DNA from 2 places in the Paenibacillus sp. P13VS genome. Region 1 is predicted to be linked to the other one. Evidence: a T-box and tRNA genes for the amino acid it is inferred to sense, from the RefSeq annotation. Region 1 holds a T-box; the other holds one or more tRNA genes.

Region 1 (14,884 bases):
CATCTCTGATTAATCGTTTGATTAACCGTAAAAATCTGGCACGAACAAGCTCGACACCGGGTAAAACGCAACAGCTGAACTATTATAAAATTAATCAGGATTTATACTTTGTCGATTTTCCGGGTTACGGTTACGCCAAAGTTTCCAAGGAGCAGCGCTTTGCCTGGGGTAAAATGATGGAGAAGTACCTGCTCGGTCGCAAGGAATTGAAGCTTGTCATGCAAATGGTGGATATGAGACATGAACCCTCCAAGGATGACAAGATGATGAATGAATGGCTTCGCCATCACGGATTACCTTTGGTAGTCGTAGCAACCAAAATGGACAAGATTCCAAAGACACGCAGAGCCAAACATATCAAAGTCATCAAGCAAGCGCTCGATCTGCGTCCAGGAGACTTATTTGTACCGTTTTCATCTGAATTAGGACTGGGTAAAGATGAATTATGGGAGATCATTACACGCCACGCAGGTATTGGACAATCTGCATCCGACGAATCTGAACCAGAAGAGATCAGCGAAGTGAATGAATGAGCAACAGATTGTGGCATGTTAATGCGGAAAAGTGAGTAAGCTGGCTGAATAAAGAATGAATGATCGATTATATCCGTATTTTCATGGAATTTTATGAGAATTCACTGTTTTGTTCTGGAGCATATTGGTTTGGTGGTGGTGTATAATGAATGTAGGTGCGTTCATGCCACAGGAACAAAAATACCGGCTTTTGCCGGCCTGAAGAATTTTGAGATGACTGCCCATAAGCAGGAAGGCAAAACAATCGGGGAAGAATTGAGGAGATTTGTATGGCTCAGCGGTTAGCCACAGAGTATGTTAATGCCACTTTTAAATTGTCAGAACCCCAGATGCATCAGTTTTTGCGCATGTCGGACGATGGCCGGATTCATCACCGGGTTAAGGTGCTTGATAATGGTTGTCAGGAAATTGTGCTTGCAGATGTCAGTGGAGAGGAAGTCCATTTTCCTTTTGACCGTCAGAAAGGGTTTTACATCTGTGAGTTGTCTTGCCGTCTGGTAAACCATCATCTGACCAACGTTGTCCGAAAACTCTTTATGACCTTTAAGGGTGACGGCGTTGTTCATCGGATTTATGAAGAATTCACCATGACGTATGTTTATGCTCAAGGCTCTGTTCGTAAAATTGTAGAACAAAACGGGGAAAATACCCGCCTGATTTATGAATACAAAAACACATTGCTTGAATTACAGCGTCAGTTCCAGGCGCGGGATGTTGAGCGTGAAATTAACCGATTATATGCTGAGGTGGACACACTTCTCGATACGAGGATTCATACATCAGCTCCTGAAGAGCTTCATCAGATTGATGCAACACTTGCTCGACATCAAAAACGGCTCTTTGAACTTGAGGCTTAGTGAGCTTTAAGACGGCCGTTATACGACTATAAATGCTTGATCCATCCCCTTATTGATTCTGATCGCAGGCACTTGCCGGTTCAGATTCCGAAGGGGATTTTTTGTGAGGAATGCGTTCATTTAGGCTGGCAATAATTTATTTGTTTAACTGTAAAAAGAGGGTTGCATTCCTTTAAAATAGATGTTATTTTTATTCTCGTTGAAAAGAATATAGGAACCAGGATTCACTCAGGACATTATATGTTGCGAGAGGTTTTTCCCTCGGGAAGTGAATGACGTAGGTCCTAGCGGATGAAATTTTCAAACATTTTATTCCTAGGAAGGGGGAACCGAAGGATGGAATATTCAACTTTCGGAAGACACGTTGCTGTTGATGTTTGGGGTGTCGACTTTGATCTACTGAACAGTGCAGAGTATCTGCAAGCCCAACTGGTTGAAGCTGCAGAGGCATGTGGTGCGACAGTAATGTCCGTGCAATCCAAGCAGTTTGAGCCACAAGGAGCGACCGTGCTTGTGCTATTGTCAGAGAGCCATCTCTCCATTCATACGTATCCTGAGAGAGGGTTTGCGGCGATTGACTGCTACACTTGTGGTGAAACGGTAGACCCACAACTGGCCATTGACTACCTGGTATCCGTTTTGAAACCGGAGAAAACGTACGCTAAGAAACTGGTGCGTGGATTGGGTGAACTGCAGGTCGTAACACCGACAATGCAACCGATCGAACTGGTCTAATTGATGTAGATAAACATGAGTAATGTTCACATATGGGGAATGAAGCAATGATCCCGAATTATAAATAGTCATGGAATTATTCCATGACTATTTGTTTTAATATTTTGAAGAAATGGATTTAAACGAATAACGGAGAAGATTGGTGAGACACTACAATAAATGACAATGCATAGGATAATCTACATGGGGATTTCATAAACATTTCATAAAAATGGCCCAGTCGCGGTCATGATGTGTGATATAATTAACCATGTCAAGCATAAATGGATGGAGATATGTAGAAAACACTTTGATTGGAAATTTATTAGGCAGGTGAACTTGCAATGCACATCGTTGTAGTTGGTTTGAATTATCGCACGGCGCCTGTAGAGGTTAGGGAACGATTCACATTTGCAGAAAAAGACTTGTCTGAAGCGCTGCAGCAGCTCAAGCTGACCAAGAGTGTATTGGAAGGTGTAATCGTAGCCACATGTAACCGTACCGAGTTGTATGTTGTGGTAGACCGTCTTCACATGTGTGGTTATTTCATTCGTACGTTTATGGAACAATGGTTTAATGTTCCGCGGGAAGAATTTACGCAACACTTATATATATATGAAGATGATCAAGCCATTCGCCATTTGTTCCGTGTCATTTGCGGGCTGGATTCCATGGTGATTGGTGAAACACAGATTCTTGGACAGGTGAAGCAGGCCTTTTTCACTGCCCAGGAAGAGAAATCGACAGGCACCTGGTTTAACATGTTGTTCAAACAGGCGGTAACTCTGGGTAAGAGAGCACATTCGGAAACATCCATTGGAGAAAGTGCAGTCTCGGTCAGTTACGCCGCTGTTGAACTGGGGAAACGTATTTTTGGCATGTTTACGGACAAGAAGGTACTTATTCTTGGAGCGGGCAAAATGAGTGAGTTGACAGTCAAGCACCTGTACGCCAATGGAGCATCAGAAGTCATTGTAGCGAACAGAACTCTAGCAAGGGCTCAGGAGCTGGCTGCCAAGTTCAAGGGAACCCCTTGTACGATGGAGCAGGCTTTGGAGAGACTGAGTGAGGTTGATATTGTCATCAGTTCAACAGGTGCAGAGCGATATGTTCTGGATGCTTCCGTTGTCCGTGAGAGCATGAAGCGCCGTCAATCACGTCCATTATTCCTGATCGATATTGCGGTTCCTCGGGATATTGATCCGGCTATAGGAGAGTTATCCAACGTATTCCTTTATGATATTGATGATCTGGAAGGGATCGTGGAGAGCAATCTGGAGATGCGCAAGGTGGAAGCGGCCAAAATCGAAAAAATGATTGAACTGGAGATGGAAGACTACTATCACTGGCTCAAAACATTAGGTGTTCGCCCGGTGATTCGGGCATTGCAGGAGAAAGGAGCTTCCATTCATGAAGATACGATGGAGAGTCTCTTTAATAAACTGCCTGAGCTCGACGAACATCAGCGTAAGGTTATCCGTCGTTTGACCAAAAGCATCGTGAATCAAATGACGACAGATCCGATCAACCGGATCAAGGAAATGGCTGGCGGCAAGCATGGAGACGAAGCACTACGCATGTTCACCCAAATTTTTGCCTTGGAGGATGCAGTGGAGACGGCCGCAGAAAAAGTAAACCAAAGCGATGCCTCGGCCTTGGGTAAACCGGCCGCCGTTCATCTTAAAGACAACCGGCAAGACGCAATGCCGGCTTATGCTCCGGCAAGTGTATAAGGGCGGGTGAACAGCTTGACCCTTTCTGAACAAATCTATGAAGCTCTAATCTATATGTATGCCCTGAGCCTTCTGTTCTATTTCTCGGACTGCATTCGACGGAATGCGGGGGCGAAGCGAACGGGCACAGGGTTTCTTGTTGTTGTCTGGCTGCTTCAGGTCGTTCATGTAATTTTGCGAATGTGGACCGAGGGCCATTTTCCGATCTATACAACGTTCGATTTTCTGTTTATCTTTTCGTTTAGTATCGTATTGATGTCCTTGGGGATGATACGTGTCCAGCGTTCGGAATTTGTCATCCTGCTATTGAATATTGTGGGCTTCTCAGTTACCGTACTGAATCGATTGTGGTTTACAGCCGGGGAGATCTCGCTGCATAACTGGCAGACCGTTCATGGGCTGCTGATCATGCACATTACGCTGGCAAATCTGGGCTTTGCAGCCCTCACGGTAGCGGCGGTCTTCGCCATGTTGTATCTGTTCCTGCACCGTAAATTGAAAAACAAAAAATGGAATGATACGATGCGGAGGATGCCGAGTCTTGAAGTCATTGGCAAATACATGGATGGCGCAACATTGATCGGAACACCGTTACTTGGCGTCTCCGTGGTTCTGGCCGTATTATCCATTGTCGCTGAGACCAGGTGGTATCTGCTTCTGGATCTGAAAGTCATTGCAACAGGTCTCGCTATCGCGATCTACATCGGTTATTTCGTTTCTAAGCAGAGAAAGCAGTTTTCCAACATCATCATGGCTAGATGGACATTGATTGGATATGGTTTTGTCATTATGAGCTTTTTAACCAATGCGTATTCAGCGTTTCATCGTTGGACAGGAGAGTGAGAACTATGGATCGCTATACGCCGTTATATGTAAATACTTCAGGCAAAACCTGCTGCGTTGTTGGGGGCGGACGTGTTGCCGAACGTAAGATCAAAGGTTTGCTTCACGCCGAAGCGCATATTAAGGTGTTTAGTCCGGAAATCACATCGGAGCTGAAACAACTGCATCAGGATTCCCGAATTGAGTGGATAGCCCGGTCCTACCGCAAAGGTGATTTGCGGGGGGCCTTTCTCGTATATGCAGCAACGGATCACGCTGAAGTCAACGCACAAGTAGTACAGGATGCTAACGATGCGGGCATACTGGTGAATGATGCGATGTCTTCCGAGAACAGTGCTTTCATCACCCCCAGTGTGGTCAGGCGTGGAAGACTGAGCATCGCCATCTCAACGGCTGGAGCAGGACCGGCAGCCGCTGCAGAGATTCGGTCTACACTGGAGCAGCAATTTGGCGAAGAATACGAGACGTATATTGAATTTCTGCATCAGATGAGAATTCAAGTGAAGTCACGTGTGTCGTCTCCGCGTGTGCGAAGCATTTTACTGCGGCGATTGACTGAAATGAATGTGCTGGAGGATATCCGTACAGGGCAATTCCAGTGGTGGACAGAAGAAGAAATCGGGGACTGGATATCCCGTAATCAGGAGGAGCGGTAGACATGCGTACAATTAAAGTGGGAAGCAGACAAAGCGCACTGGCTTTGACACAGACAGGACATGTAATTCAGGATTTACGAAGCATTTGTGAGCGGGAAGGTTTAGCATTTGATTTTGAAGTACATAAGATCGTTACGAAAGGGGATTTGATTCTCGATGTAACGCTGTCCAAAGTCGGTGGCAAAGGACTGTTTGTCAAAGAGATCGAACAGGCCATGCTGGATCGTACCATTGATATGGCTGTGCACAGCATGAAGGATATGCCGTCCGAACTGCCGGAAGGATTAATCAACGGCGCTGTTCCGCGCCGTGCCGATCCGCGTGATGCATTGATTTCCAATGGGGGATTGTCTCTGGATCAATTGCCGGAAGGGGCGAGAGTGGGGACAAGCAGTCTCCGTCGTTCCAGTCAGTTAAAGGCATACCGCCCGGATCTGCAGCTCGAATCCCTGCGTGGTAACATTGACTCACGTCTTCGCAAGCTGGAGACGGAGGGTCTTGATGCTATTATTTTGGCTGCTGCAGGATTGTATCGAATGGGCTGGCAGGATCGGATTACCGAGTATCTGTCCGAAGAGGCTTGCCTTCCTGCCGTTGGACAGGGTGCACTGGGGATTGAATGCCGTGAGGATGACGAGGAGCTGCTTCATCTGTTGAAGCTGTATAACGATCCGGAGACTGCTGCTCCCGTTTTGGCAGAACGTAAATTCCTCAGTGTATTGAATGGAGGCTGTCAGGTGCCGATCGGTGCTCATGCCGTCTGGAATCGTCAGCAAGATACAGATTCCCCGAATGGGCAAAACACGTTACAATTAACGGGTATGGTTGGTACGCCGGATGGCGGACTGATTCTTAAAGAAGCTCTGACCGGAACGGATCCGGTACGTCTTGGAGAAGAAGTAGCGTGGAGATTGATTGAACGGGGAGCAGAGCAGATACTGGCAGAAGTTAGGGGATGAGGACATGGTGGGAAAGGTCTTTTTGGTAGGAGCAGGTCCAGGGGATGCTAAGCTGATAACGGTAAAAGGATGGGAGTCTATCGGCAAGGCAGATGCTGTAGTCTATGATCGCTTGGCCAGTCCGAGATTGTTGAAACAGATGAAGCCTGGAGCAGTGAAGATTTACGTAGGCAAGCGGCCTGACCGTCACACGATGAAGCAGGAAGAGATTAATCAGCTGCTCGTCGATCTGGCCCTTGAAGGGAAAGTGGTTGTTCGGCTGAAGGGCGGAGATCCCACGATATTTGGACGCGTCGGCGAAGAGGCAGACCTGCTGCGCAAAAACGGCGTTCCTTTTGAAATCGTGCCTGGGGTTACCGCAGCAATAAGTGTGCCTGCTTATGCCGGAATACCGGTGACCCACCGCGATTATGCATCATCCATTTCCATTATTACAGGGCATGAAAGCCCGGACAAGCTCGATCGCAGCATTCATTGGGATAAAGTAACGAACGCAACGGGAACACTGGTATTTATGATGGGTGTAGCCAAGATTGGCTATATCAGTGAACAGCTCATCCGTCATGGCCGTCCGGCACAGACACCCGTCGCACTGGTTCGTTGGGGAACAAGAGCAGAGCAGGATACCCTTGTGGGTACGCTTGAAAATATAGAAGCCAAGGTCATTGCTGCCAACTTCCAACCGCCTGCAGTTATTGTTGTCGGGGAAGTGGTGAATCAACGTGAGCAATTGAAATGGGCTGAGGTACTACCGTTGTTCGGCAAACGAATTCTGGTGACGCGCGCTCGCAGTCAGGCGAGTGAACTGGTGAACCGCATCGAGGAACTTGGTGGTGAACCGTATGAGTTTCCAGTTATCGAAACCGTGATGCCTACGAGTGAAACAGCAAAACAAAGTGTCAAGGATGCCTTCGGTGCGTTAAATACATTTGATTGGGTATTTTTCACAAGCGTAAACGGTGTGGAGTTTTTCTTCCGTCATCTGGAAGAGCAAGGTAAGGATATCCGCGCCATGCATCAAGCAAGAGTCGCTGCGGTCGGACCTTCAACTGCCGAGGCCTTGCGCAAGCACGGTATTGTTGCCGAAGTGGTCAAAGGGCCTTTTCAGCAGGAAGGCATGCTGGATGCTTTTGAGAGTGAACTGAAAAAAGGTCAGAAAGTGCTGCTTCCCCACGGTGATCTGGCACGCTCCTGGTTGCCTGACCAGTTGAAGGAACGGGGACTTGAGGTCACGGAAGCGATCATCTATGATACTGTACTCGCGGGTGAGGATGATGATGAACTTCTGAAGCTGCTGGAAGAAGGCGGTATTCACGCGGTGACGTTCACGAGCTCTTCAACGGTTACGAACTTCATGGAGATGCTTAAACGGATGGGGCTCCAAGATCCATTACCGTTGTTAAAAAATGTCGAGGTTGCTTGCATCGGGCCAGTGACTGCCAAAACGGCAGAAGCAGCTGGCTTGAAGGTAACGCTGATGGCCGCAGAAGCAACGATCGAAAGCATGATCTCTGCGCTGATGGAGTGGAAAAGGACGCCTTCTCCAGAAGGGGCTATGCCTCGTTGATTTAAAAATTGTATCGCTATTGTAATAGATTGTATCCATATACCAAAAGCAGATTGATGAAGCGTGCTGAATTCGTTAGGATACCGGCGCGCTTCCCTTTTTGCTCTACTTTACTCTAAGAGAGGATGTATCTATATGAGTTTTCCAATTGTACGACACCGTCGCTTACGTCAATCCGCAGGCATCCGGAATATGGTCAGAGAGACTCATCTGACTGTGGATGATTTTATCCAACCCATCTATGTAACTTACGGTGAAAACGTAAAATCCGAGATCAAATCTATGCCAGGCGTATTCCGTTTTTCTCTTGACCGTCTGCAGGAAGAGGTAAAAGAGATTGCCGATCTGGGAATTCCGGCCGTGTTGTTGTTCGGTATTCCTGAGACAAAGGATAGCATTGGTTCTTCTGGTTTCGCTGAAGATGGTATTGTGCAGGAAGCAACGAAATTGATTAAGTCCTGGTATCCCGACCTGCTGGTTGTGGCGGATACCTGCCTGTGTGAATTTACGGATCACGGGCACTGCGGTATGGTGCATACCGTGGAAGTGGACGGACATATCTGCGGAGATGTTCTGAATGATGAATCATTGGATCTGCTTGTAAAAACAGCTGTATCCCAAGCCAAAGCAGGCGCGGATATTATTGCCCCATCCAATATGATGGATGGATTCGTCCAGGCAATCCGGGCAGGATTGGATGAGAATGGATTCAGCCATATTCCAATCATGTCCTACTCCGTTAAATATGCATCTGCTTTTTATGGTCCCTTCCGTGAAGCAGCGGATTCCACACCACAGTTTGGAGATCGCAAATCATATCAGATGGACCCGGCCAATGCCCGCGAGGCACTGCGCGAAGCCGAAACAGATGTGCTTGAAGGAGCAGACATGCTGATGGTGAAACCGTCACTTTCCTATCTGGACGTGATGCGTACAATCAAGGATCAATTTGACCTTCCGCTTGTGGCCTATAATGTAAGTGGTGAGTATGCCATGGTGAAGGCTGCAGCAATGCAGGGTTGGATTGATGAGAAAAAGGTCGCCATGGAAATTTTGCTCAGCATGAAACGCGCGGGTGCGGATATGATCATCACGTATTACGGAAAAGATGCCTCCCGCTGGTTGGCTGAGAAGTAATAGTTCCTTGTAATTTACACGTTTGCTAAGAGAATCGTTATCAAATTACCAACATATAGCAAGGCCCTGCACGAGCCTGTTATGTCGCTTGTATAGATCAGTTTACTGTTCATATAAGGAGCGGGGCCTTCATATTAAGGAGGATGTTCATGACTGCACAATCAGGAAAAAGACGAAACGATGAGCGCTCACGCAGCGCATTCGAAGAAGCCAAGCAGTACATACCTGGAGGCGTAAACAGCCCCGTTCGGGCATTCAAATCCGTAGGACTTACCCCGATCTATGCAGAACGCGGAGAAGGATCCAAAATTTACGATATTGATGGCAATGTGTTTATTGATTATGTGGGCTCATGGGGACCACTTATCATGGGACATGCCCATCCTGATGTCGTGGAAGCACTGCGTGAAACTGCTCTGAAAGGAACGAGCTTTGGTGCTCCAACGCTGCTGGAGACCGAGATGGCTAAGCTTGTTTGCGAGCGCGTACCATCCATTGATATTGTTCGGATGGTCAACTCGGGTACGGAAGCAACCATGAGTGCCATCAGGTTGGCGCGCGGTGTAACGGGCCGCAGCAAAATTTTGAAGTTTGAAGGTTCATATCACGGACATGCGGACAGCTTGCTGATCAAAGCGGGCTCCGGTGTCGCTACCCTTGGATTGCCAGACAGTCCTGGAGTTCCTGAAGGGGTTGCTACCAATACGATCACGGTGCCTTACAATGATCTGGAATCGGTTAGCCTTGCCTTTGAACGTTTTGGTGAGGAACTGGCTGCTGTCATTGTTGAGCCTGTGGCTGGGAATATGGGCGTTGTACCTCCGGCAGAGGGCTTTCTTGAAGGCCTGCGCAGCCTGACGAGCCAGTACGGCAGCCTGCTCATCTTTGACGAAGTCATGACCGGTTTCCGTGTAGGCTTGAACTGTGCACAGGGGCGGTATGGTGTTACGCCCGATCTGACATGTCTTGGTAAAGTTATCGGCGGCGGCCTTCCGGTCGGAGCATATGGTGGTCGTCGGGATCTGATGGAGCAGATCGCTCCAACCGGTCCGATCTATCAAGCGGGAACACTAAGTGGTAACCCACTGGCCATGGCAGCAGGCTATACCACCCTCAAACTGTTGACACCGGAAGTCTATGATCGTTTGGAGACGTTGTCGGCTCGTTTGCAGGCTGGCTTCGAAAAGAATGCGGCAGAGGCGGGTATTGCAGTAACCATTAACCGCGTTGGTTCCATGGTATGTCCGTTCTTCAGCAGTGTACCTGTTACCAATTATGATATAGCCAAAGAAAGCAATTTGGATCAGTTTGTTCGTTACTTTGCAGCTATGATTGATGAGGGTGTAAGCGTGGCACCTTCCCAATTTGAGGGCATGTTCGTCTCTGGTGTTCATACCGAGCAGGATATTGACGATACGATTGAAGCAAACCGCAAGGCTCTGCAATCTCTATGACGATCAAAAGTTGGAAACGTCGTGGGGAATGGCTGGAGCTGATGCCAGGCAAAGTGGTAACAGGCAGTCCAGACAGACAGCTTGCGGCAGAGCAATGGCTGCTCACTGAACTTTCTTTTCCAGAAAAGCTGTTTCGTCAGCTTAAGGCAAATCACGGAATTCAACTCGCAGGGGACCGGCTTCGGCTGGCCCTTTTTGCATCTCAGCCGATTGATGTTGAACCCCGTTGGGCAGAGATTGAGGTGCTGTACGAGGATGATTTTTGTCTGGTTGTACATAAACCCGCGGGTATGAAGCTGCATCCGGATGGAACTCGTGCCGATCATGCCATTACGCTGGATCACGCTGTCGCCTCTTATTATGAGATCAACGGTATCGACACCAGCGTACGCCATGTGCATCGCCTCGATGAAGATACAACCGGCCCGGTTCTCTATGCGAAAAATGCTTTTGCTCTGGCAAAATTGGATGAGGCCATGCGTCGCAAAGAAATTGGGCGTCAGTATGTAGCCATTGCGGAAGGGCAGGTATCTCCGGAATGCAGCAAAATTGATGCGCCCATCGGTAAGGACAGACATCATAAGCAGCGCAGACGCGTTTCCGAGAGTGGGCAGGAAGCCGTTACTCATGTAGAGATTGCGGAAGTGTGGGAGCGGGCTACACTTGTGCGTTTAATACTGGATACTGGACGTACACATCAGATCAGAGTACATCTGAGTTATGCCGGACACCCGCTTATTGGCGATCAGCTGTATGGAGGAAGGTCAGATGCCATTGGACGCCAGGCACTTCATGGTGAAGTGTTAACGTTTAATCATCCGCTCACGGGAGCGCTGATTGAAGTTCAAGATCCGTGGCCTTCCGATTTTGAACAGCTAGTCCAGCGGGAACGAACAACCTAATAAAAAGGCAAGCTTTGAACAAAGGTGGCATGCTCATCTCATCGATGGCATATAGATGGGGTAACGAAGGATTTGGACCATGGATCAGTCCCATGAGAAGGATCATGGTGAACATATGCCGAAAGGAGGACGCCACCTTTGTTGAATCAACCTTATGGTTTGCGGTTCGATATTTATGAGCGCGTTCATTTGTCCGAGGGAGTCCCTGCCATTGAGGAACTGGAGGAAATTGAGTTATACCCGCGTATTCAAGTCATCGGTCAGGATGATCATGCAACGTTGCGAGGCCATCTTTTGCTTACAGGTGCGTATCGGGGAGAGAACGAAATCTCGGAGGAACTGAAACATTTTATTCCGGTTGAGATCACGGTTCCCCTGAATCGGGTAAGGTCACTTGAGGATATCTCGATTGAGATCGAAAACTTTGATGTGGATTTGTTATCCAGCCGAAGCTTGAATATTACAGGTGTGCTGTCACTGCGTGGCATTGAGGGCTTTCCTGTTGAAGAGCCGCAGGCCTGGTCAGCGGAAGAGTTTACTGTGGTACACTCCCCTGATCCGCAGCAGGTTAACCGCGCCCCGGAGGCAGAGGATGCAGATGCTGGGTTGAACACCTTTGCTCAGGAATATCTGCTGCAGCGCAGTGAAGAGGAAGGTCTGCCTATAACGGCCGAGTCTCTATACGCAGCAGAAATTCCTGAGAATCCGCAGCAAGCCGCTGAAGAAAACATCCGTTATGAGGAAAATGCGCAGCCGGAAGAACAGTTAACCCCTGCACCGCAACAAATCTATGCTGATACGCTCGAGAATCAAGATGAAGGAGAATATCAGAAAAGACCTGCTGAAGATAACGCTCCTTCATTAATTACCCAAGAAGATGAAGCAGCGGATAATCAAGTGCCTGCCTCACCTTCACCCGTCTCGTCTTTCATGGCGGAGACTGCAGACCGACTGGCTTCTTATCCGGAGTCTGAGCCATTGCTACCTCTGGCTGAGGAATCACCATCTGTCTGGGCGGAGCCTTCCGTGGAGACCTTACATACAAACACGGAGCTGAACCAACAACCCACAGAAGACGTGGCTGTTTCCAATGTTTGGAACTTCGAATCTTCCAGGTCAGGCTCACCGCAGGAAGATCAGGCGGAGGCTGAGAAGCCAGCAGAGAATTGGCAGGATGTGTTTGCAGCGTCTGAACTGGAATCTGCCGAAGGGGAACGACCTTCTGCACCGGAAGCAGTGGATGCAGATGAATCTTCAGAGCCAGTTTCATTCATTCCTGAACCTGTGGCTGAGACAGAAGACAAGCCAGAGCTCAAAGTCGCGTTTGGCAGTAAGAGGGAGTCTTCACCAAGACAGGAAGAAGGGGTGGGTATCTCGTCCCTGTTATCTTCCGGTAGATCAGTGCGGGATACAGAAACGGATCGGGAGGACGAGTCGGTCGCTGGCTCCGTACAGGAAGAAGCCTACCAGGCAGATGATGTTCAATTGAAGAACCTGTTCTTGGGCACGATTGTGGATCAGACACCATTCCGCAAAGTTAAACTGTGCATCGTCCAGCGGGAAGAGACGTTGGATAGCATTGCTGACCGCTACCAATTGAGCACTCGGGAGCTCCAGTTATACAATCGTTTATCGGAACAAGTCGTTGAAGAAGGGCAGATTCTATACATCCCCTGACCTCTGACTTGTAAAATAACGTCCATACCAACCCGCAATCCAATAAGGATTGCGGGTTTTTGCTGCTTTTTGGCTTAATACGCAGGGCTGCCGCCCGTTTACGCTGTTGTCAGGTTGACTATCGGGCACGGTCAGGGTATGATGTGTTTAGGTTTTTTAAAGAACAACGTCGAATGGGAGTAGTAGACAGCAAGGCCTTTCAGAGAGCGGGATTGCAGCGCTGAGAAATTCCGCAGGAACCTACTGATCGAAGTCGCCCGGGAGTTGCCTGTTTGAATACGAGGAACGATGAAACATGTCATTGTGATTTGTTTGTTCCTGAAGTAGGATGGGCCGGTAGCAGCCGTTATCTGCTTGAAGTGTCACGATAGCCTCAGAAAGGCATGCTGTTTCTTTCTGTCTGCGTGAAACAAAGGTGGTACCGCGAAAGCTAACCTTTCGTCCTTTGATGGATGAAAGGTTTTTTTGTTTTTTGGCGATGATGATTAAGTAACGGAGGAATGACACATGTCTGAAGAAAAAAAATCAGCGGCAACAGAAATGCCGACTACGTATGATCCGAAAGCTGCCGAGCAGAAATGGTATTCTACCTGGACAGAACGTGGATATTTCAAGGCTGGTCAGCGCAAGGATGCTGAACCGTTTACCATTGTAATTCCACCCCCGAACGTAACCGGTATGCTTCATATCGGGCATGCACTGGATTTCACACTCCAAGATATCCTGATCCGCACCAAACGCATGCAAGGATATGACGCTTTGTGGCTCCCAGGGTCTGACCATGCAGGTATTGCGACTCAAACCAAAGTAGAGCAAAAGCTGCGTGAAGAAGGTTTGACCCGCTATGATCTTGGACGCGAGAAGTTCCTGGATAAAGTCTGGGACTGGAAAGACCAATACGCGACAACGATCCGTCAGCAGTGGGGTAAAATGGGACTCTCCCTGGATTATTCACGTGAACGCTTCACGCTCGATGAAGGACTTTCCCAAGCGGTGCGCAAAGTGTTCGTTCAACTATATGAAAAAGGCCTGATTTACAGAGGCAAACGCATTATTAACTGGGATCCGGTGAACCGTACTGCATTGTCTGACATTGAGGTGGAGTACAAAGAGGTTCAGGGACACCTGTATCATCTGAAATACCCACTTAAGGACGGAAGCGGTTATGTTACAGTGGCAACGACTCGTCCGGAGACGATGCTCGGTGATACTGCAGTTGCGGTTCATCCAAAAGATGAACGATATACAGACATGATTGGCAAAACGCTGATCCTGCCAATCATCGGCCGGGAAATTCCGGTTATTGCAGATGATTATGTAGATAAGGAATTCGGAAGCGGTGCTGTAAAAATTACGCCTGCACATGATCCGAATGACTTTGAAGTGGGTCTTCGCCACAACCTGCCTCAGATTACAGTAATGGATGAGACAGGTACCATGAATGCGGAAGCAGGCAAATATCAGGGTATGGATCGCAGCGACTGCCGCAAGCAGATCGTTGCAGATTTGCAGGAACTGGGTGTATTGATCAACATTGAGGATCACACACACCAGGTTGGACATAGCGAACGGACGGGAGCTGTGGTTGAGCCTTATTTGTCCACACAATGGTTTGTTGAGATGAAACCTCTCGCCGAAAGAGCCATCCAAAAACAGCAGAACGGGGAAGGCGTAAACTTCGTGCCGGATCGTTTTGAGAAAACATATCTGAACTGGATCGAAAATGTTCGTGACTGGTGTATCTCACGTCAGTTGTGGTGGGGACATCGTATTCCTGCCTGGTACGACGATGAGACTGGCGAAATTATTGTATCGGCTGAAGATCCAACAACTCTGCCAGAGTACGCTGGTC
Region 2 (14,884 bases), on a different contig from region 1:
CACCATTTCCTCGTCTTCTTCTTCCATACGCAGAATGATGCCGTCAGCTTCAGGATTGTTACGTTCCAGCAGGAGCGCATAAACATGGTTTTCCACGTCAAACGTCTCCACCAAAACCATCTCCACGTCATTTCCGTTCTCGTCTGTCAGAGTCAGAAGAACTTCTTCATGCTCGTGGTCGTGGTCATGGTCGTGACCGCAGCCGCAGGCATCGCCGTGTTCATGTGTGTGATCGCTCATTGATATACCTCGCTTTGTAAATAGAAATTGTGTAACCTTGCATATCGTAACATGTTCGCAAGGCTAGGTCAATTTACTCAGCAACGTTATTTTCCGCCTCATTCGTTTAGTGCGGTAATGATTTTCTCTGCCACCAGAACGTAGTTGCTGTTTGCATTTTCTTTAATATGAAAACCAACCTGGTATTTGCCAGCACGACTGAAATCATACGTAAAATCGTAAGTCCGGAACCAGAAATTATCCTTCTGGGTTTTGAGCTCCTGGGATTGAATATCCTTCACCTGGCCACTCGGATTGGTAATTGTCACCTTCACTGCAGCCACATCCGTTGTTAAGCTGTCCACTTGAGAAAACACATTGAATTTCAATTTGCCAACGTTCACGTTGCCAAATACGGTGTCTCCCTTGAACAGAAAAATATGTACATTCGGCTTAATCACCGTTACTCGCTTGTTGCTGTTATCCCATCTGGCGATCCCCCCTGCTTCTCTCACAGGTACATAGGTCGTTCCATCGATCAGGTAACCTCCGTCAGCTGCTTCCTTGCCGTTGATGAGCACCCGAATCTTTTCGTTTACGGAATCCGCAAACAATAAAGACCCGCCGAGCAAGGAGAATACCGTGACACACAGCAATATTCTTTTCCATTTCATTCCGTCAATATTCCCTCCCCTGCTGCAAGCTGTTGTACATTTATACTGCAGGTTCAACAACAAAGTTGCGCTGTTTTTCATCATTTTTCATTTTTTATCCAGAAAATTTCCCATCCCTTGGAACAATCAAAAAGAGGCCCTTCTCCTTCGAGAACGCCTCTGTAGTATGATTATTGTAAATGCGAGCTTATACGAATTATTTCTGGGAAACTTCAGCCTGAAAAGAGACTAGGAAGTCGTGTGCCGAGTCAGGATGCAAGGTACGCCTTTCCCTACGGCTCCTGCCGTCCGCATACGTGCAGCGTATTCCATGCCTCGTGTACAGGGTGTCTTGCATCGCTCGCACACATCTGAAGTGACCAATTTCATGGACACACGGAGTTTGTCACTCTTCAACGCTGGTGCTTTTTTACCTTTTGCCTTTGCCATCCCGGATTCCCCATTTCCGCAAGTGCTTACTAATGTAGTGCATCATATGGGGATTCGCCCGGTTTGGTGTCAATGCCGAATGATTATTCTTGCGAAATCGTTCGTTAGATAAAACCACCGTTTACACGCAGTGTCTGTCCGGTGACCCACTGCGATTCAGGGCTAACAAGAAAAGAGATAACACTTGCGATGTCTTCCGGTTCGCCCAAGCGACCAAATGCATTCATCTTGCGCAGCCCATCCAGCTGCTGTTCTGTCTTGCCCGCGGCAAACAGTTCCGTATTCACCGGACCAGGTGCCACTGCATTAATCGTAATCTGTTTGGAGCCGAATTCCTTCGCGAGTTGACGGGTAAATTGCTCCACTGCACCCTTGGTACCTGCGTACACGCTATATCCAGGAAACATCTGGCCAACTACGGAGGTGGAAAAGTTCACGATTCGTCCGGCGTTCTCCATGGTTTTCAGGGCTTGCTAACAGGCAAAGAACGTTCCCTTCACATTAATTGCAAATTGCTGGTCAAACTCCTCCTCGGTAACGTCCGCCAAAGGTGTTGTTTTCATCACCCCTGCGTTGTTGATCAGAATATCCACTTTGCCCAGCTGCTTCACCGTTTCTGCGAATAAGTGCTCCACATGATTCTTTTGTGCCAGATCTGCGTGGATCGTGATCGCCCGGACACCCTTTTGCCGAGCCAGTTCTGCCACTTCTTCTGCCTTGTCTGGACTGCTTGCATAGTTGATGACGACATCTGCGCCCAGATCGGCGAGCTGTAGGGCTATTGCCCGTCCAATTCCGCGTGATGAACCCGTGACGATGGCAACTTTACCTGATAAATTGGTCATGAGATTACTTCCTCCCTGAATTCAGATGAAATACACCTTGCTCAATCAGCAACCAAACCTGTTCGAATTCCTCATCAATGGTCTCACAATGCCATTCGTATGCATGTGCGGGATGATGGAAGCGAGCTGTTGCGTGTAAAATTCCTGCAGCAACCTTGTTCGGTTTCGGGAAACGAAGCTGCTGGTCCTGCTGTATAATCTCGGCGAGATGCTGTGTTAACTGCTCCACATGTCTGTAAATGAGTTCTGCCGATTCCTGTGTAACCTTGGCATACATATCAAATAACTCTGTGTCTGATTCTGCATAGTGCCGTTTAAGGTGATTTAAGGTTTTGATATATTTTTTGAGATGTTGTATTCCTTCTCCAGCTTCGGTCTGTACGCTTACGACCTTCGCAAGTGGAGCGATAATCTCATCTTCCAACCACTGTGCCGTTACACCTTCGAGTAATTCCTTCTTGCTGGCATAATGCCTGTAAATGGTACCATGGCTGACTCCAAGCAATTTGGCTACATCTGTAACGGAGGTTTTGGCAGCACCAAACCGCCTGATGGTTTCCTGAGTGGCTGTAATAATCTGCTCTTTGGTTAAAAATTCGGAAATTTTATCTTTGCTCATATCATTAAGATGGTTAAAAACGAACCACCCACTGCTCACCTCCATCGTAAATGTAGATTAACACAGATTTTAACAAATGACAAATATTGATTTTTGTCATTTGTCACTCTGATGATATATACTTTTTTCACACAGCAAAAAAGAGCCCACGCAACGGACTCTTTATCTCATCCTCTATTATTTATTCAGAAAACATACTTGAACAGTAAGAATAGGACAACCAGAATCCCTCCAAGAATCAGCCAGTTGCTGATTTCCCACCAAATGCCTTTACCTCCACCAGATATAAGTTCTTGTTCACGCTCTTGGTGACGCTGGCTGTGTGTTTCTGTCTCTGAGGCATGCGGTGGTTTGCTAAAATCCATCATATACATTCCCCTTTCCAGCAGAATTTCCGGCCTTCAAGTTCCATTATAACCCAGAATTGCGTTAAAGGATGAATGATTCTCTCTTCGTGGATCGTGTCATCTATTCAGCGGATAACTCATCCTCTGTAACCCACTTGTGATTTTTCACCGGATCTCCTCCAGTTGTCGGCGTGTAATCCACCATATACACTGTCGTCTGTTCAGCGGAATCAATGGTAGCTGCTGCCCCTTTCATACCGGTCATGTGGTCCGCGTCCAATACAACCTCTGCACCAACTTTATAGGGGGCTTTATTATGATCCTTTATTTCCTCTTGGATCACCCACTTATGGTTCTTCACAGGCTCTCCCCCCGTTGTCGGTATATACGTAACTGCATAAACGGTCGTTTCATAGGCTCCAACAATCGTGGCGGTTGCCCCTTTCATACCGGACATATGGTCGGCACTCATGATAACCTGACTGCCAATCGGATATGTAGGATCCACCTTCTCCATAAGCCCTTGTGGCAGCTCTCCTGAATCCGAATGATGCATTTCTCCTGTAGTGGCTGTATGACTGTTATTGCTGTCACCGCTGTCATTGCTGCTTTTCTGTTCCGTATTTTTACCACAACCACTTAGTATTAGACTTCCTGCGATCAGTAGAGATACCATCATCATTACGTACTTTTTCATGTCAACTCTCCTTTGAAATACGAATCTAGATACCTATAATATACCCCATGTGGGTATATTTCAACCTTCAACCTTCAACCTCCAAGCTTTACCCTTAGACCCCCATAATAAAAAAAACACCTTCAGCTCTGTCCTATCCCCTTTTTGCAATGGGCCATGGGACAGACATTTGAAGGTGTTCTTAATTCGTATTGATTGTTACGCCATCTCCAGAGTTACATTTACATTGCCTTTGATTCCTTTGGAGTACGGGCAATAGTCATGAGCAAGTTTGACAAATTTCTGTGCAGTCTCTTCATCCAAACCCTCGATTTTCACTTCCAGCTCAACTTCCAGCTTTACTCCGTTGTCCGAAGGATCTGTAACAAGCATCACCGTTGCAGATACGGTGCTACGCTCAATCTCCACATTGTGTTTCTTCAATTGAAATTCCAAAGCAGAGTTAAAACATGCACTGTATCCTGCTGCAAACAGCTGCTCCGGATTCGTAGCCGTAGTCACTTTACCACCAAGTTCCGGCGGTGCAGCTACATCCAGCATAAATACGTTATCTGGTGATTGCACGATCCCTTGACGTCCACCTGTATTGATTACTGTCGTTTCATATAGAGTTTTCATTGTCATTTCTCCTCTTCATCATTGAATTTTATATGATAAGTTAATCTCAATTAATTATTGTTTACAATTTGATTGTATACAATTGAATTGCGTTTGTAAACAATTATTTTATTATAAAAAAGAAGCCGCCCTTTTGGCGACTTCTACCCTTTGTTTTCTTATTTTATTACCTTGGAGCTTGATCCAAGTTTTTAGCGAATCTTCAAAACAAACAAGAAAAAAGCCCTTGCTATGCAAGGACTTTTCGTTATGATCTGTAGTGGGCTCGAACCACTGACCCCTACCCTGTCAAGATAGTGCTCTCCCAGCTGAGCTAACAGATCATGATAACTTATTCTGTTCGAATGAAGTAACAGTATCATACCAAGTAAACGCGTACAATGTCAATGGTTTATTGGTTATATTTTGTGGAGATTGGAGCACACTAAGGAATGATTACCATTTCATTAAAGAGGTGACTTCGATGCCACACGCAAACTCCCATAAATCCCGGACCCATCGCAAAAAATGGGGCTTCATTCTTTCCCTTACCGTACTTATTCTCGTGATCTCCGGCTGCAGTCTGGAACGGGATGAACATACCGTGCAATTCCAACAGCTACAGCAACCGAATGTAACGGATGATCTGCCAGTTTGGCTTGATGTCTACTCAAAATCTGTCCATGAAGAGGTGTATTCGCCTCAGGGAAACAGTGAGCTTTTGCCCTGACACTCTTGCATGTCATCACTCGTCCTCATCCCACTTCCTGGAGTAGGCCTTTTTGGTTACGTAATATAATAAAGCGATCATTCCGGCAGACATCAAGAGTGTAATGGTCATAATTCCTGCCATGCCCATTCTCTTCGCCCCTTTCCCAATATGTTCCAGACTCAACTATACAGGAAAAGCGTTTTTTTGTATAATGCAGTCTGATATGTCGCTCAAGAGCAGAAAGAAGGAATGGAATTGGCAGCCGAAATTATTTATGTAACGACAGATGAACAGCTCCAGCAAGCATTGGGCATCCGCCATGACGTTTTTGTCATCGAGCAGCAGGTGCCTGCCGAGATTGAAATCGATCAATTTGATGTCATCAGTCCTGATGTACATCATGTTTTATTAAGTACGGACGGACAGGCTGTAGCTACAGGACGACTTATCTATTACAGCAAGGATACAGCCAAAATGCAGCGAATTGCTGTGCTTCAATCCCATCGTTCATTCGGTTATGGACGTGTACTCCTGCTGGCCATGGAAGAACGGGCACGGGAGCTTGGCTTGACTTACTCTGTACTGGATGCGCAATGTCAGGCTCAGAAATTTTATGAGAAGCTCGGATATGAAGTGATTTCGGAAGAACCTTTTTATGATGCCGACATTCTGCACGTACGCATGAGAAAGAGTCTGTAAAGCCCTATCCTTCGGTGAATCAACGTGTCTACAAGTGTTCTGCGATGTCATGCATACTTTTTTTCGATTCGGACAGGCTAAAGGGGAACTCAAATTCTCATTTCCTCAGATAAGGAGTGTGACATGATGAATCAGACGACACGTGAGAGCTTCACAGCAGTACAAAAAAATGGTGACGGTGATCTGACTGGCTTTCAAACCTCATCTGGACGCATACTGGATTATCAACAAGCGCTGGCAGAAGTACAGGCAGGAGCCATAGCGGGTGTGAATGTGTTTAAAGGCAAGGACGGGGAAATGTACATTCGCGGTGATGCGGACGGCGACCCGACCAACAATTTGGATCAACTCCCCACGTTCTGAATATACGATGTGTAATAACGAAGCAAGCGCCAGTCCGGCATCCCGGATTGGCGTTTTTATTTCGCAATAAAGTTTCCCTAGTATTCCAAAAAATATTTAACAGCATCTCCGGCAGGCTGACTCTTACGAATCGGCTGCGGTTCCTGTTCCCATGCCTGCAAGATCTGTATTCCTTCCAGCGTGGATTTATTGTCCCAGTTAATATGCTGTCTGCGCTCCAGTTCAAGCAATGATTCGCGAATGAGCTCCCGGCTTCGCCCTGTCTTGTTCTCCAGCTCCTCCATTCGGGGCATACGTCGTCGCTGCCCGGCATAATTAACGATAATTCGCAAAATCTTCCGTTCAAAATCGTTTAACATATGCCCGCCTCCCCGTCCTTATGAAGGATAGGACGCCATGCCAGAATACCTTGCTCCAGGAATGTCCGGGGTAATCCATCTGCTCCTGCGGATGCTCGGATTCTCCCACCTCGCACACTGTTAATACGAATCTGACGCTGCGTAATATGTCCTGCACGATCCATGTACACGAGTTCCACCATCTGGCCGATATATTTTCCCAGCATAATCATCCCTCCAATAAGAACGTTTGTTTGTATACTTTATTATATGCGAACATAAGTTCTTTATTCAATAACTAAAAAAAGGATTTTTATACAGCAAAAAACCAGGCTTGTCCCATTCATCAGAGATGCCTGGCTTTTTTTATTTTTTAGTGTCGATCCGATTCACTGAACTGCACCTTTTTTAACTGCTGCGTAGACGGATTAAAATCTACATTGACATACACAGCAAACTCTTTGCCATCCTTGCCCCGCACCCATAACTTAAACTGCTCCCGGGATTGGTTAGCTGTCAGCGATGTACGTCCAATATGCTTGTAATCGAGTATGTCCACATTATACTTGGTCTGCGTTTCTTTTACGGCAATGATTCCCCACTTCGCATAATCCGGAATGGGAGCCGCTGAACTGGTGGCTAGTCCCGACAAACTCAGCATAATCGTCATCAGTGTAACGATAAGTAATCTCATATCAATCACTCCTTGGGGCTTGTTTCCGTTAGCCTGCCCATGGGAGGATTATTTTACACGATCAGTCGAATGATTAATGTTACAGGTTGCTGAACCCAGCGAACAATCTGAAGAATCGTTTGATGCCGATCCAGAGGAGGATTGAAGCTTATCCCCCAGTCACCTGACAATACATGATTCGTTGGGTCCGGATTGGACGGTGCATCCAGCCCATACTTTTTCTTCAAGGCTTCCCTCGTTTCTTGATCCACTTCGACTTGATGATGTACATAAGCAGAGACATGCTCCACATGAAGAAGTAAAAGTATACCTATAGTAAATACTGCGATAAGCCAACGTTTAAGCAAAACTTGTCCTCCTTTTCTATTGCCCTTAGCCAAAATCCCCATGACTCTGATTGTAACTCAAATACATCCCCATTGGAAACGAGATCCTGAATCGGATATATACGTCTTTAGCCCCAAATATGATATATGCCGTTTGATTCTCCCATTCTATGTGTAATAGGCCTTGATAGACTGAAGGATGATCTGAACACCCATTTCGAGGAGGTTATATGTAAATGTTCAAACGAATGGATGAAATCTTGATTGAAATTCCCAATGTCGAGAAGCCCGATCCCAATGCAGCTGCCTCCATACAGGAACTACTAGGCGGCAAATTCGGAGAGATGTCAACGTTGAACAATTACCTCTATCAGTCGTTTAATTTTCGCTCCAAGGAAAAATTGAAGCCCTTCTACGACCTCGTCATGAGTATTACAGCCGAAGAATTGGGTCACGTGGAGCTGGTGTCTCACGGGATAAACCAATGTCTCAGAGGTTCAACCGCCTACAAGGAACCCGATGATACACCACTTGGTTCCGTGAAGGATGCACGTCTATCCTATCATTACCTCGCTGGTGCCCAAGGTGCCATGCCTTTTGATTCTATGGGCAACCCGTGGACCGGTGCAAATGTGTTCAACAGTGGTAATCTGGTCGAGGATCTGCTGCATAACTTTTTCCTCGAATGCGGCGCACGTACACATAAAATGAAAGTATACGAAATGACGGATCACCCTGCTGCCCGGGAAGTGGTTGGGTTCCTGCTAGTACGCGGCGGCGTACACGTCGTGGCCTACGCCAAAGCGCTGGAAATTGCAACAGGCGTGAACGTGACCAAACTGGTTCCTATTCCTTCATTGGACAACAAGGCGTTCACCGAGACCCGAAAATATGAAGAAAAAGGCGTACACACCAAGCTGTACACGTATAGCGATAAAGACTTTAATGCCATCAGCCAAATCTGGAAAGGAACACACCCTGAAGATGGACAACCACTTGAAGTCATTCAAGGTGTTCCCGAAGGCTTTCCGATTCCGGAAGCCCCAGCGGTGGAAGAAGAATTCGCCCCAGGCATTTCACATGAGGACTTCGCAGAAATTGCACGTCGTCTGAAAATGGCGGGAAATATTACGGATTGATACAGCATGATCATAATCATGCCATAACATATAAAGCCCTCGTTTGCTAGATAAGCAGATCTGAGGGCTTTTGTTTTTTTATGCTTCATTCACTTTTTGGTTCCTGCACCACCGATTCCACCGGCTCCACATCCGGAACTTCGAGTTCAATCTGGGCCTGATTATTATCCGCTGACATGGCATCCCGCATGCGAACCGTCCAGATTCCTGTGTCGGCGTGAAACTCAACGTGTTCAATGACCGGCAAACTTATCTCCTTACCATCGGATAAATAGATTCCGCCGCGAATGGCGTCCGCCTCACTGATCTTCGCGCCTTCGGGAGTTGCCGCAGCATACTCCGCAATGGACTCTGCTCTTGCACGACCTGGATAAGGCTCAACTTCAGGACTTCCATCCGTCCAGACTTCTACATACGTACCAATCTGAGAATCAGGTACATTGGAAAACCATTTTGCCGGATAATACTTACTGGTTTCTCCATTCGTTCCGATGTCCTCATGTTCAGGATTCACAACAAGGATTGAATTCTCTTTGCGATCCACCACATAGCCGGTAAACCCTTTCTCTTTTGGAGCATCTGTTCGCGGCGGTTGTGCCCCTTCCTTCTGAACCTGTACCGAACACCCTGTAAGAATTAATATGATAAGCAGCATAAGAACGAGCATACGACTGGCCACTTTCATTCCCCCTCTATAGGCAACATGTAGTGCAGCCTATTTCTCTTCCAATAGACGGCTTTCCATGACCCGAAGTTGCAAAAGAGGGGCAAGATTATCGCTTAATTTTTTGGGATCTTTTGTACGCATACCTTCCCCAAATGATCAACCCCGCACAACATAACAGAACACAGTAGCCCCAGGCAAATAGCATGGCGATTCCCAGTCCGATATTGGCATCCAGCCGTTCATCGGTTAATTCGGTATAAAAAGCAAAGCCCAAGGGCACCGCCCCTACGATAAATAATACGGCCATCAAACCGCCCCAGCGTCTGAACACCGGCTTTTGATGCGATTGCGACAGTTTCTTAATACCCCGATACAGGATGAACAGAAGCAAAATGAATATCAGCCACGTGCCAAGAATTTGTGCCATCTTGACCGCCTCCTTCGAATATAATCGCAACTTATCATGTTAAAAAATCATTCCCTGCTTATCCATTATATTTCGCCCTTCTCCGGTACATTAATCACATCCATATCAATTAAAACAAAAACGCCTTCACCCGGCCCTAGGCGAGCCCAATGAAGACGTTCTGTTACCATGTGAATTGCTCTATCTGGTTCTGCTCAAGAGATAGAGGAAGTATGGCGCACCGAGGATCGCAACCAGAACTCCTGCCGGAATCTCGGAAGACTGCAGAATGACACGGCCCAGCGTGTCCGCAATGAGAACCAGAAGCGATCCGACCAAAGCGGATGCAGGCAAAAGAAACTGATGTTTCGGACCCACAAGGCGTCTGGCCAGATGCGGTCCGATCAAACCTACAAAACCAATTCCGCCACTGACAGATACGCAGGACCCGGCTAGTCCTACGGCAGCAGCAAGCAGAATGAGTCTCTCACGATTAACCGATGCACCCAGTCCACTGGCGGTCTGGTCCCCAAGGTTCAGGACATTCAGCACACGCGCTTTATATAGAACGACCGGAATAAGAATAATTAGAAATGGAAGCAATGCCGTTACGAACTTCCAGTTTGATCCCCAGATGCTGCCTGCCATCCATGTCGCCACAAACTGATACTTCTCCGGACTGAGCCGAAGTGTAAGCACAATCATAGCAGAGCTGATTCCGGCCGCTACCCCAATTCCTGTAAGAAGCATGCGGGTAGGCATGATGCCCTCTCCCTTTTTATACGAAAGCACATAGATGAGAAAGGCGGCAAAACTGGATCCAAGCAAGGCAAGAATCGGCAGCAGAAATACAGGGGCCGCGGTTGTTGTTGGGAAAAAGGATACAAATAGCATTACGACGAGCCCTGCACCTGCATTGATCCCGAGAATCCCCGGGTCAGCCAGCGGGTTACGGGACACACCTTGCAAAATACATCCGGACAAGGCAAGCCCTGCACCTACCAATATTGAAATTACAATCCGAGGCAAACGGAACTCAAACAGGATTAACTCCTGCTTCGGTGTTCCCCCACCGAATAACGTACGCAGCACTTCAAAAGGGCTCAGCTTGGTGAACCCCGTGTTCATGCTGATCATAAATGCTGCAATAATCAATGCACCAAGTACAATCATGACCATGGTGCTTTTCGTTCTCTTTTTGCGCTCAGCACCAGTGAGAGTTGAGGATCCCATAATTACAGAGACCTCCTTTCTTTACGGGCCAGATAGAGGAAGAACGGTACCCCGATCAAGGCAACCAGAGCACCGATTGGTGTCTCGTATGGCGGATTAATCATGCGTGCAGCCAGATCGGCGAACACCAGCAGCAAGCTTCCCATGACCGCGGAACATGGAATGATCCAGCGATAATCAACCCCGACGATTTTACGCGTAAGGTGGGGGATGATAAGCCCAACGAAACCTACAGCACCAACCACGGATACGGCCGTACCCGCAAGAATAAGCACAACGATAAGACCAACCAGCTTAATCACGCCGGTACGCTGTCCCAGTCCGACGGCAATCTCTTCGCCGAGACTAAGAAGTGTGATAGAACGAGATATAATCAGGCCTACAATGAGTGCAGCCAGGACCCAGGGGAACATGACCTCCAGTTGAGACCATTTTGTACCGGCAACACCGCCCGCTGTCCAGAAGGCCAGATCCTGTCCAATTTTGAAATACAAGGCGATCCCTTCACTCAGTGCGGACAACATGGCGGATACCGCTGCTCCCGCCAACACCAGCCTAAGAGGCGTAAGGCCCGATCTGGACGCTGCGCCGAATCCGTATACAAGCAGTACGCCAAGCCCTGCCCCGATAAAGGAATACATAATGATATACATGTACGGCATGCCAGGGAAAAAAGCGAAGCACACCGCCAGGGCAAATCCTGCCCCGGAATTGAGCCCAAGCAAGCCTGAATCCGCGAGTGGATTGCGTGTCATCCCCTGCATGATTGCACCAGCTACAGCGAAGCAGGCACCAACCATCGCTCCACCTAGAATACGCGGCAATCGAATTTCCCAGATGATCTGATGCGGGGTAAGATCCGGGTTGAAGTTAAAGATGGCTTGCCAGACTACACCGAGTTTAATATCTGCGGCACCAAAAGAAATGGACAAAGCCATACCCAGGGCGAGAAGTACGAGACCACCCGTCAGGATCAAGGTAGCAGCCCATGGACGAGTATGTATTTTGGCTGTCGGAGATTCCGTATGATGACTTGTCGATGAAGCCTTCGAACTCATATGTGCCCACCCTTGTTATGAGTGGAGTAGACCAATCCTATGTACATAACAATCACCTCTCTGTTATTGCCGTTCTTTTAATGATATTGATTCTCATTCCCATACATCATTGTATGTCATCAATCTCTCGCTGGCAATGGACAAATGGGACAAGTTTATTGCATTAAACATGTTTTAGATCCAAAAAAAGCTGCACTGAGCATAAGGGCTCAGGTGCAGCTTGTTCTTTTGATGTTAACGGCTATGTACTCCAATCAGTGCGGCCAGTACATCGGGAACATCCGTAATGATCGCTTCCACACCCATCTGGATCAATAATTGCATCTCTGCAGGATCGTTTACGGTAAACGGATGTGTCGAGATTCCCTGAGCCTGCGCAGCAGCTACTTCCTCCTGTGTTACAGCCAGCTTATATGGATGCAGTGCCGAGGCTTCCAGTTTGGCTGCATAGTCGTATGGACGATAGAGTTTTTCCATGTAAAGAAGTGCCGTCCGAATGTCGGGAGCAATCCGTTTGCACTTCACCAAGGATGCATGATTGAAACTCGAAAGGATCACTTGCTGTTCCAAATCCCAATTTCGAATGGCTTGCACAATCTTTTCCTCCATGCCCTTGTAACCAACAATTCCATTTTTCAGTTCCAGATTAAGCAAAATCCTTTTTCCCTGCACGAGATCAAACAGTTCTTCCAGTGAAGGGATGCGCTCTTGGGCAAAATCGGCATGGAACCAGCTACCTGCGTCAAGTGTGCGCAATTGCTCGTATGTTGTATCCTTAACCCAGCCGGATGCACCTGCAGTCCGGTTCAGTGTCTCATCATGAATCAAAACCAATCTGCCATCACTGGACATCTGAACATCTGTCTCAATACCCGTGGCTCCAAGCTGCAGACCATGTTCAAACGCAGCCATTGTATTCTCTGGGAAGACGGCAGAAGCTCCTCTATGCGCAATAATTTCAATCGCCATTCCTCAGCACCTCCTGAATTCGCACATCAACTCTAGCAATTCCACTATACGACCGGTTTGTCATAACCGTATTAACAGAACGTTTAATGCGTGTTCGATTCCATATTGGACGTAGATGGCTTGGGGGAGATGTCCATTCAGATTGGGGATTCACTCATTTTTGCGAACTCAATCTGCAAATCGACATAACATAGTATGAGCGATAGAAGTTCCGTACTCCGCCATAAGGAGGTTGACTATTGAAGCGCATAACTTCCCATAAACCGGTAATACACCCTCATTCACATGCTCCCGGTCGCAAAAACCGAACCACTACAGGGCATAAACGTCGAACAGGTCATGCATATATTCGAGGGCTGGCTGTACCTGACAAAACGAGTAGTCAATTTTCAACGGATGACGCACAGCGTGGACTTGATCAGTTAGCTTTAATAGCAGCGATCCTCGCTCTGATCGCCGCTGTGATTGGTGTATACATTGCCTGGAAAACACTACTTATTCCTGGCGATAGCAATACGGTTGTTGCCGTTTAACCCTTCACAACTCTGTATACCGTTATCCGGGAAACAGGGTTTTTCTTTTTTGCAAACAAAAAAACCGTTCCCCTGAAACGCCGACAGCTGCCGGCGTCTCTTTGGAAAGGCTTATTCCTCATTCGATGCGCTTCAATAGAGCCTTCCCATCCGGGAATGGCTGACCGCATTACAGAATGAAGGTGCGGGAGATGATAACCAGCAGAATGAACAGTACCAGAATCGCGCCTGTAGATGTCCATGCTCCGCCGCCGAAGCCTCCGTATCCATACCCGTAACCTGTGCCTTTGATTTCGCTCATGAGTGACACTCCCCTCTTAAGAAAGTACACTATAGACTATGTCTCGGGCCGCAATTTGCCTGGGCAGAACGGAAACTTTTCCGCAGATGCCGGTGGTCAACCCCTATCCTGATTTACTTCTGTTCATTAAGCTGAGTCCATTTCTGAGTCAACTGTGCGGGAACGTAAGCCGACATCTTCGCAAGCAGTTCGGCCGGTTCGGATTCAAGACTCCACAGGCTGAGATGAGAAGTATTCGAAAATCCTTCATGGACACTATGCTCCACCAGTTTCATCAAAGGTTCGTAATAACCGTTTACATTCAATAAACCAACTGGTTTACGATGAATACCGATTTGAGCCCAGCACAGCACCTCGAACAATTCCTCAAAGGTTCCCATGCCACCAGGAAGGGCAATAAATCCATCCGACAGTTCCGCCATCGTTGCTTTACGCTCGTGCATTGTCCCCACTTCAATCAGCTGTGTAAGGCCTCCATGCACAATTTCTCCACGAAACAATCCGGTTGGCATAACGCCAATGACCTCTCCGCCATTCTCCAGTGCTGCATCAGCCACCGCACCCATTAATCCCATGCACGACCCGCCATATACGAGGGAGAATCCGTTATCTGCAATTTGTTTGCCCAAGTTAATTGCCTGCTGTGTATAGTCCGGATGATTCCCGGGGTTCGAACCTGCAAAAACACATATACGTTTCAAAGGGCTTCACTCCTTCTTGTTGTCTATCTCATTAGTATATAACAAGAATGTCATTGCTATGTTACCCCTTCATATGGTCTGGAGACAAAAAAAACCCGACCGTTTGCAGCCGGCCGGGTTCCCATGTTATTACACATCATTTAGAAGGGGTTGTTACATTTAATATAAAGGCCGAAGATTAAATCTATATGATCTTTACATGAAATGAATATTAAATATACAAGTCAACTTAGCGTATGCCCCGTCTGGAACGCACTACAAACATATGCTTGTCCTTGCGAAGCAACCGCCCATCTGCAAGCTCGACCTGATCTTCAT

What was found. A T-box is a leader RNA that pairs with one kind of tRNA and senses whether it is charged. The one in region 1 lies ahead of GUA98_RS21310 (valine--tRNA ligase), so its partner is inferred to be a tRNA-Val.
Region 2: it encodes a tRNA-Val, which carries the amino acid that the T-box ahead of GUA98_RS21310 (valine--tRNA ligase) is inferred to sense. The anticodon was not compared.

Annotation. Positions count from the first base shown of each region.
Region 1 is NZ_WYEV01000008.1:273,420-288,303, forward strand. It holds gene yihA (ribosome biogenesis GTP-binding protein YihA/YsxC) at 1-533, shown strand, start outside; gene GUA98_RS21255 (non-ribosomal peptide synthetase module) at 803-1,390, shown strand; gene speD (adenosylmethionine decarboxylase) at 1,727-2,125, shown strand; gene hemA (glutamyl-tRNA reductase) at 2,449-3,837, shown strand; gene ccsA (cytochrome c biogenesis protein CcsA) at 3,853-4,680, shown strand; gene GUA98_RS21275 (bifunctional precorrin-2 dehydrogenase/sirohydrochlorin ferrochelatase) at 4,686-5,336, shown strand; gene hemC (hydroxymethylbilane synthase) at 5,339-6,295, shown strand; gene cobA (uroporphyrinogen-III C-methyltransferase) at 6,300-7,862, shown strand; gene hemB (porphobilinogen synthase) at 7,998-8,999, shown strand; gene hemL (glutamate-1-semialdehyde 2,1-aminomutase) at 9,149-10,453, shown strand; gene GUA98_RS21300 (RluA family pseudouridine synthase) at 10,450-11,355, shown strand; gene GUA98_RS21305 (LysM peptidoglycan-binding domain-containing protein) at 11,494-13,032, shown strand; T-box leader at 13,193-13,481, shown strand; gene GUA98_RS21310 (valine--tRNA ligase) at 13,540-14,884, shown strand, end outside.
Region 2 is NZ_WYEV01000006.1:4,922-19,805, forward strand. It holds gene GUA98_RS16090 (DUF1292 domain-containing protein) at 1-240, opposite strand, end outside; gene GUA98_RS16095 (copper amine oxidase) at 339-893, opposite strand; gene GUA98_RS16100 (hypothetical protein) at 1,122-1,322, opposite strand; partial or broken gene GUA98_RS16105 (SDR family oxidoreductase) at 1,427-2,167, opposite strand; gene GUA98_RS16110 (TetR/AcrR family transcriptional regulator) at 2,172-2,786, opposite strand; gene GUA98_RS16115 (hypothetical protein) at 2,972-3,151, opposite strand; gene GUA98_RS16120 (YdhK family protein) at 3,255-3,830, opposite strand; gene GUA98_RS16125 (organic hydroperoxide resistance protein) at 4,029-4,448, opposite strand; tRNA gene GUA98_RS16130 (tRNA-Val) at 4,699-4,771, opposite strand; gene GUA98_RS16135 (hypothetical protein) at 4,912-5,157, shown strand; gene GUA98_RS16140 (GNAT family N-acetyltransferase) at 5,395-5,838, shown strand; gene GUA98_RS16145 (DUF3892 domain-containing protein) at 5,965-6,201, shown strand; gene GUA98_RS16150 (hypothetical protein) at 6,279-6,560, opposite strand; gene GUA98_RS16155 (hypothetical protein) at 6,554-6,766, opposite strand; gene GUA98_RS16160 (DUF3889 domain-containing protein) at 6,913-7,233, opposite strand; gene GUA98_RS16165 (hypothetical protein) at 7,287-7,580, opposite strand; gene GUA98_RS16170 (manganese catalase family protein) at 7,796-8,698, shown strand; gene GUA98_RS16175 (DUF3221 domain-containing protein) at 8,784-9,377, opposite strand; gene GUA98_RS16180 (hypothetical protein) at 9,472-9,792, opposite strand; gene GUA98_RS16185 (FecCD family ABC transporter permease) at 9,973-11,004, opposite strand; gene GUA98_RS16190 (FecCD family ABC transporter permease) at 11,007-12,062, opposite strand; gene GUA98_RS16195 (glycerophosphodiester phosphodiesterase) at 12,297-13,031, opposite strand; gene GUA98_RS16200 (hypothetical protein) at 13,271-13,564, shown strand; gene GUA98_RS29605 (YjcZ family sporulation protein) at 13,734-13,865, opposite strand; gene GUA98_RS16205 (TIGR00730 family Rossman fold protein) at 13,979-14,566, opposite strand; gene GUA98_RS16210 (hypothetical protein) at 14,796-14,884, opposite strand, start outside.